3 regions of the Bacillus sp. CGMCC 1.16607 genome follow, and region 3 is predicted to be linked to each of the others. Evidence: riboswitches for the same ligand, from Rfam matches in the RefSeq annotation. Region 3 holds a riboswitch; each other region holds the start of a gene.
The links. A riboswitch is a leader RNA that binds a small molecule or an ion and turns the genes downstream of it on or off. The one in region 3 is predicted to bind cyclic di-GMP.

Region 1 (2,206 bases), on a different contig from region 3:
AAGACCATGTTGATGAATCATGGTTAATACCTTACGCAGACCTTTTAACATTGCTACTTGCTTTATTTATAGTATTATTTTCGATGAGCTCGATTAATGCCCAAAAGTTTAATGCTATGTCAAAAGCGTTTAATCAAATTTTCACTGGTGGTGAGGGTGTATTAGAATTTCCTTCGCCAGTTCTTGAAAAAGTAACACAAGCAGAGAAAGAGGATAAGGAAGAAGAGTCAACACAAGAGGAAATGGATCAAGACCACAAAGAATTAGAAGATATACAGGGGAAGGTTAATCAGTATATTCGTGATAATAAACTACAAAATAAACTTGGCACGGAGCTTACGGATGAAGGTTTATTAGTAAGAATTCGAGATAATGTGTTATTTGATTCTGGAAAAGCAGAAATTCGTAAAAAGGATTTAAAGGTCGCTAATGAAATCTCGGGTTTACTCATTATGAATCCTCCAAGAAATATCATTATTAGTGGGCATACAGATAATGTGCCGATTAATAATTCGAAATACGAGTCAAACTGGGATTTAAGTACTATGAGGGCTACTAGTTTTTTAAAGGTTTTATTAAACAATGATAAATTAGATCCACGTTTATTTAGAGCAACAGGATTTGGTGAATATCAACCAGTAGCATCGAATAATACAAAAGAAGGAAAAGCGAAAAATAGACGTGTTGAGATATTAATTCTTCCGCGTTACCAAGACTAGACATTTTCTGTTTAGTCTTCTTTGATTTATTTTCGACTTATGTAGCAGTATTTTGACTTATTCGATGTTGTAGTAACATTCTAATTTTTATGAAAATTCAGCATGTTAGCACAAAATGTCTTAATTTGGTAGAAGTTGTTGGAAAAAGATGGTTAGAATAGTAAAGTGTATGACAAGAAACAACACCCTACTCTAAATGAACTAGATATAATAACTTTAGAAATAATCCTTAAGTAGGAATTCAGAAAAGGGCTAACCTATTGAAAGGTAGGGGCGCAAAGTTGCAGATCTAAGGTAATGTAGTCACATTACGATGATGGCTGAACTGCCTGGGATACAGATGATGTATTTTGGGGGAGATAGGGTGAGTAGGAGAATGGACTGGTTAAAAGATTTAGACAAAGAATGGGTTCAACTAATTATGGAAGCAAAGCAACTTGGAATGGACTTAAGCACAATCAGAGAATTCCTACACGGGAATGAAATTAAAGAGCTATTGATTGAAAAATAAAGAGAATGAAAAAGTATTTCTTCATGAGAAGAAATACTTTTTTTGTCAATTATTCATTCTTACTTTGGTTTAATTTCCATCTATTAAACTCTAGGAATTCACGAAATTGTTCCTTTGATATCCCAGAGCCCATCGCTTCTTGGACCAACTTTAACCAATCTGTGTCCAAATCTTCTTTATCTATCGGATCATGAATTAAATTATCGACAGACACCCCTAGTACCGCAGCAATTTTCTCTAAAAATTGAATCGAAGGATTAGTTTGTAAGTTTCTTTCTAAAGAACTTAAATACGATTTGGCCACACCAGCTTGTTCGGCAACTTCGGATAATGACATTCTTTTTTCTAATCGCAGTTGTTTAACACGTTCACCAATCATTGAGATTCACTCACTTTAATGTATTTAGTTTTAACCATTATAACAAAATAAATTAAAAAGTTCCATATAAAGAACAGATAATTTATGGAAATAGTAAAAAGGGAGGATTGAAATGTAAATTACCTTTGTGCATTGTTCCTACAGGTAAAAGTGGTGCCTTTTACTTAGTTTTCTGACAACAATTTACTTAGTCAATCAAACCTTTGAACAACAAAATCCTACATATAACCTAACAAAATGTTCTGCATAAATCTTTTTCTATGTTAAAAAAAGGGGTAAAATGAAAGATAGCCTTAATACATGGATTTTGAATGGAAAGAAGGGAAAACTTTGATTATATTAAAATCACCTCGTGAAATAGATAAAATGAAGGCAGCTGGGGAACTTCTTGCTGCCTGCCATAAAGAAATTGCTAAAATGATTAGACCGGGTGTAACGACTTGGGAAATTAATGAGTTTGTGGACAATTTTTTGAAAAAAAATGGGGCAACACCTGAACAAAAAGGTTATAAAGGATATGAATATGCTACTTGTGCCAGTATTAATGATGAAGTGTGTCACGGATTTCCTCGAAAAACGCCACTTAAAGAGGGAGAT
Region 2 (2,206 bases), on a different contig from region 3:
AGTATATAGCCAACTTCTTGATAGGCACTTTCAGTAAGAAAGATGGTTGTCATCGTTGTTTGAAATTTATACCACTTTATAGCACCTGTTGTGTCCTTTGAAACAATATTTCTATTTGAATCGGTATAGATAATTTGTGCTTTACTTAATTGATCTGCTTTTTTTATGAGTTCTTCTATTTTCTTGTTTTTCTCGTTTATTTCATTGATTTTCTCTTCTAGTTGCTGTTTCAGGCTGATATTCTCATCTTTACTTTTATTTAATTCCTCAGTTACTTTGTCTAAATTGGCTTTAAGTTCTTTATTTTCTTTATTCTTTGTCGCAATATTGCTTGTTAAATTCTTTATTTGCTTAGTTAGTGATGCTATTTGCCTTTGAAGCTGTTCAATTGATGGAGATTTAGAAACTGCTAAAACATTGAAGCTTGGTACCGAAATTAACAAAGTTAAAACTAAGGTTAATATAGTAATCTTCTTTTTCATGTAATCTTCTCCTTGTTTTTAATAGATAAGGATAATAGTACCTTCCCAGGCAAAAAATGTCGATGTCTTTTAAGATAGAGAAAACGACACGGTTGCCGTACTAATTAACAATTAAGGCGCCAGGCACCATCCAGGAATATGGAAATGGTACTTTAGTTAGATAAAATTCACTGCCACTCTTAGCTTTTTAAAAAAATCCTTTATTATAACAAAAAGGAGAGTATTCATCATGGTGAAAAACTTTCCTTTTTGTTCGTCTAATAAACTTCTAGTCCTCATCAATTATTTAACATTCAAGAAAAAATCTTTCAATATTAGACAAATTTTGCTAAAGTTAACACTGTAAATATAGTGTTTATACAAAATTCAGGGAGACAATGAAATACATTCTATAATTGGGCACCAGGAATGTATCGAGTCAGTGGTGCAACCGCCCCAATCGACTATTATGATTGGGGTTTTTATTGTGTGATTTTAAATTGAAAGAGGAATTAGAAAGGAGTTTTAAATATTGAAAAGGTCTTACCAAAAGTTTCTGGTTGTATCATCTTCAACGGCAGTTATGGCAAGTATTGTAGCGCCAATCTTACCAAGTAATGTTCTTTCTGCTAAAGCAGCAGGCAAAGAGTTTAGCGATTTAAGCAGTGAAAAGTACTATTATGATGCAGTATTGAGTTTATCAGAACGTGGGGTAATCGGTGGTTTTAATGATGGAACATATAGACCAGATAAAGATCTTACACGTTCAGAAGCAGCTTCTATTCTAGCTAAGGCACTAGGATTAAACAGTACCAATATTAAAGACATAGGATTTAATGATGTGCCAGAAGGAAAATGGTACTACCCAGCTGTTGCGGCACTAGTAGAAAAAGGCATCATTAGCGGTTTTGATCAAAAGACATTTAAACCTGATAAAACAGTAACAAGAGCTGAACTATCCAAAATGCTCACGCTTGCTTTTAACTTAAAAGCATCACCGGCGAAAACAGCTTTCACAGATATACCTAAAAATAAATGGTTTGCTAGTTTTGTAAATACACTAGTAGTAAATGGAGTTACAGATGGGATAACGCCTACTACTTTTGCACCAGACCAAGTTGTCACAAGAGGTCAAATGGCAGCATTTGTTTATCGTGCAGAAAGTACTGTTTTGAAGAATGTGTCGAAAGAATCTACTGTTGAGAAAATTACTGATGGTACTGTGACGTTAAGTGGAACTACATATACATTAACAGATGCGACGAAAACGATATTTAATGGAACAAATGAAGCAGTTTTAAAAAATGCCGTTGTAAAGTTTACTTCAGAGAATGGCGCCATTAAGAGTGTGATAGATTTAGAGATTAAAACAGGTGGAACAGCAAATAGCGCTTTCGTTTTTGATGGGAAAAATGGTGTGATCGAAGGAAATGTGAAGGTTTCTGCGGATAACGTTTCTGTGAAAAATTTGACAGTCAAAGGCGATTTTGTAATTGGAAAAGAAGTAACAAATAGCTTTGCTGCTGACAAACTAACAGTTTCAGGCAAAACAACAATCGCTGGTGAAACTCTGGTAACGGCAGCAAGTGATAAATTCTATCAAACTTTAAAAGCGAAAGGATCTATGAATGCTTTTAAAGTGGCAACGACTTTTTTCGCAAATATTTTATTAAGTAACTCATATATAGGAAAATTGGACGTTAATAAAGATAGTGTGAGAGTTGAGGCGAGAGGGACAACGAATG
Region 3 (2,206 bases):
GACACGAATATAGTTAGCTAAAAGCTCTTGATAGCCTTCCATTCCAAATGCTAATAAAGACGCATAAATTGCCAAAGCACTTCCCATCCGCGAGCATTCGAGTGTGTAGCCTGTATGATAGCTACCATAACCGCGATTCCCTACATAAGGTGTTTCCACTGCATCTAAATCAACATATTTAAGATTCTCTCTGTTTTTGATCAAAAATAAACTCGTAATATATGGCGTTTGTCCAAGCTTATGGAAATCAAAGACCATACTATCTGCAAGCTTAATATGTTTAAATTTCTGCTGATAGGATTTCAAGACCTCATTTACGTTGTCATCAAATAGTAGAGGATTGCTTTCAAAGTCGTAATGATTAAAGAAAGTATACATCCCCCCCATAGCAGAATCTGCATGGATATAGATTGGAAATATACCATATGTGCGTTCCAATTCTTCCGCTATACGCTTAATTCCTTCAATGTCATCAACCCCAAATGTATCAGTAGTTCCCATTGTGGCAAGGACATAAAGAGGAACGCCGCCTTTTGCAATAACATACTCCATTTTTTCTTTTAAATCTTCTAGATTCATAGAATGATCGGCATTAGCTTTCACACGCATCATGTTTTCTACGCCAATCCCAGTTGCCTCAACGGATTTATACAGACTGTAGTGTGATAGCTCTGAACAGAAGCAATAGAGATTTTGCGGTACACCCTTTAGATTAGAGGACGGCGCGTAACGGGCAATGGCAAGTCGTAAAGAATGAAAGACAGCCCCTTGTCCACCCCAAGTTGTATATCCTGCACTGATGCTTTCATCGTATCCGATTAATTTGGATAGCATAGCAGTTACTTCGATTTCTGCTGTGGCCGCTGCTGGCCCTTCCACATCCCAAAGATTGTTCCCATTGACTAGTACCATGACTAAATTCCCGATGATACTGGCTATATTCGGAAGAGGTGCTGCATTGGCTACATAGTTTCGATTGACATATCGGTGTCCTTCTACTAATTTTAGAAGCTCATGAATCACTTCCTCCATCGCCTTACCCGTTTTCGGAACATCAGCCTTTTGAATGACACGATTATAGTAATCCTCTGTGTACTCAGGCATTTCTCCAAGCGTTAATTGGTTAGGATCCTTTAATTCATCTATTTTCGTTAAAATCGTCCTAAAGTACGACAATAATTCCTCTCTTTGAAAGTCATTCCCATCCATACTAGGAAATAATTTTTGTAACTCCTTCATTGTTTTCCCTCCTTGATTCTTACTTTTGACAATATCAGACAAAAAAAAGTCCACACAGGTGGACATAGAAAAGCAATTATTGCCTCATTAAGTAAATATCCAACCTTTTCGGCAACCCGGCTGCCATAGAAATATTTCTTTAGGCCCGTAGCTTTGCGTCCCCAACTTTCAATGGGTTTGCTATTATCGTAGGAATATTGAAAAATTCTTTTATACTAATGTTTTTCCCCTTGTAAAATACTAATTTGAGCATTATTAAGATATTTTCAGGTATATAACATTATAAAAATGAAGTTCCCACCAGTCGGATCGACCTTTAAAAAAAACTTGTATCATTATAAATCAACAAGGTGAATGCATTTATAATGATACACTGACCTTATTTTCAGCATCTTGCCCCTCTTTAGCTTTCGAAGTTTCATCATCATGATTCCATGTGAATAGTAATTTGTTTACAGCATTTCTTAACTCGATAAGATTCTTTGCTTCTTGAACAAGTTTTTGCATTGTATGTAGTTCATCATCACTAATTTCTATTAGTTCCTCAAACATTTCAACAGATTCCCGAGAGATAGAAGCTATCTCAACAATTGTTGTCATGATCTGCTGAGTGGCAGAAGATAATTCTTCCGTACTTGCAGAAGAATTTTCATTATTTTCAGCAATGATCTTTGTAGTAGATAGAATCTTTTCAAACATGGTTGCAACCTCTACAATGGTCGTATTTGTATCTTTAAATTCTTCCGTTCCCTGTTGCATTGACTTGACAACTATGTCAGTTTCTTCTTGTATATTCTTTACAATATTTGATACCTCAGAAGAAGATTGGCGTGATTGTTCGGCCAATTTTCGAACCTCATCAGCAACAACCGCAAATCCTTTCCCGTGTTCACCCGCACGTGCAGCTTCTATCGCCGCATTCAAAGCTAATAAATTAATTTGTTCTGAAATCCCTGTAATTACTTTT

Region 1: another riboswitch for cyclic di-GMP. It lies ahead of sinI (DNA-binding anti-repressor SinI); the one in region 3 lies ahead of ACFSO7_RS00995 (pyridoxal phosphate-dependent decarboxylase family protein).
Region 2: another riboswitch for cyclic di-GMP. It lies ahead of ACFSO7_RS02580 (S-layer homology domain-containing protein); the one in region 3 lies ahead of ACFSO7_RS00995 (pyridoxal phosphate-dependent decarboxylase family protein).

What each region holds. Positions count from the first base shown of each region.
Region 1 is NZ_JBHUJX010000019.1:333,721-335,926, reverse strand. Features, by position in the region: gene motB (flagellar motor protein MotB) at 1-719, shown strand, start outside; cyclic di-GMP riboswitch class I at 960-1,052, shown strand; gene sinI (DNA-binding anti-repressor SinI) at 1,084-1,230, shown strand; gene ACFSO7_RS14030 (helix-turn-helix domain-containing protein) at 1,280-1,609, opposite strand; gene map (type I methionyl aminopeptidase) at 1,940-2,206, shown strand, end outside.
Region 2 is NZ_JBHUJX010000007.1:284,942-287,147, reverse strand. Features, by position in the region: gene ACFSO7_RS02585 (hypothetical protein) at 1-482, opposite strand, end outside; cyclic di-GMP riboswitch class II at 844-925, shown strand; gene ACFSO7_RS02580 (S-layer homology domain-containing protein) at 994-2,206, shown strand, end outside.
Region 3 is NZ_JBHUJX010000004.1:31,551-33,756, forward strand. Features, by position in the region: gene ACFSO7_RS00995 (pyridoxal phosphate-dependent decarboxylase family protein) at 1-1,239, opposite strand, end outside; cyclic di-GMP riboswitch class I at 1,347-1,431, opposite strand; gene ACFSO7_RS01000 (methyl-accepting chemotaxis protein) at 1,600-2,206, opposite strand, start outside.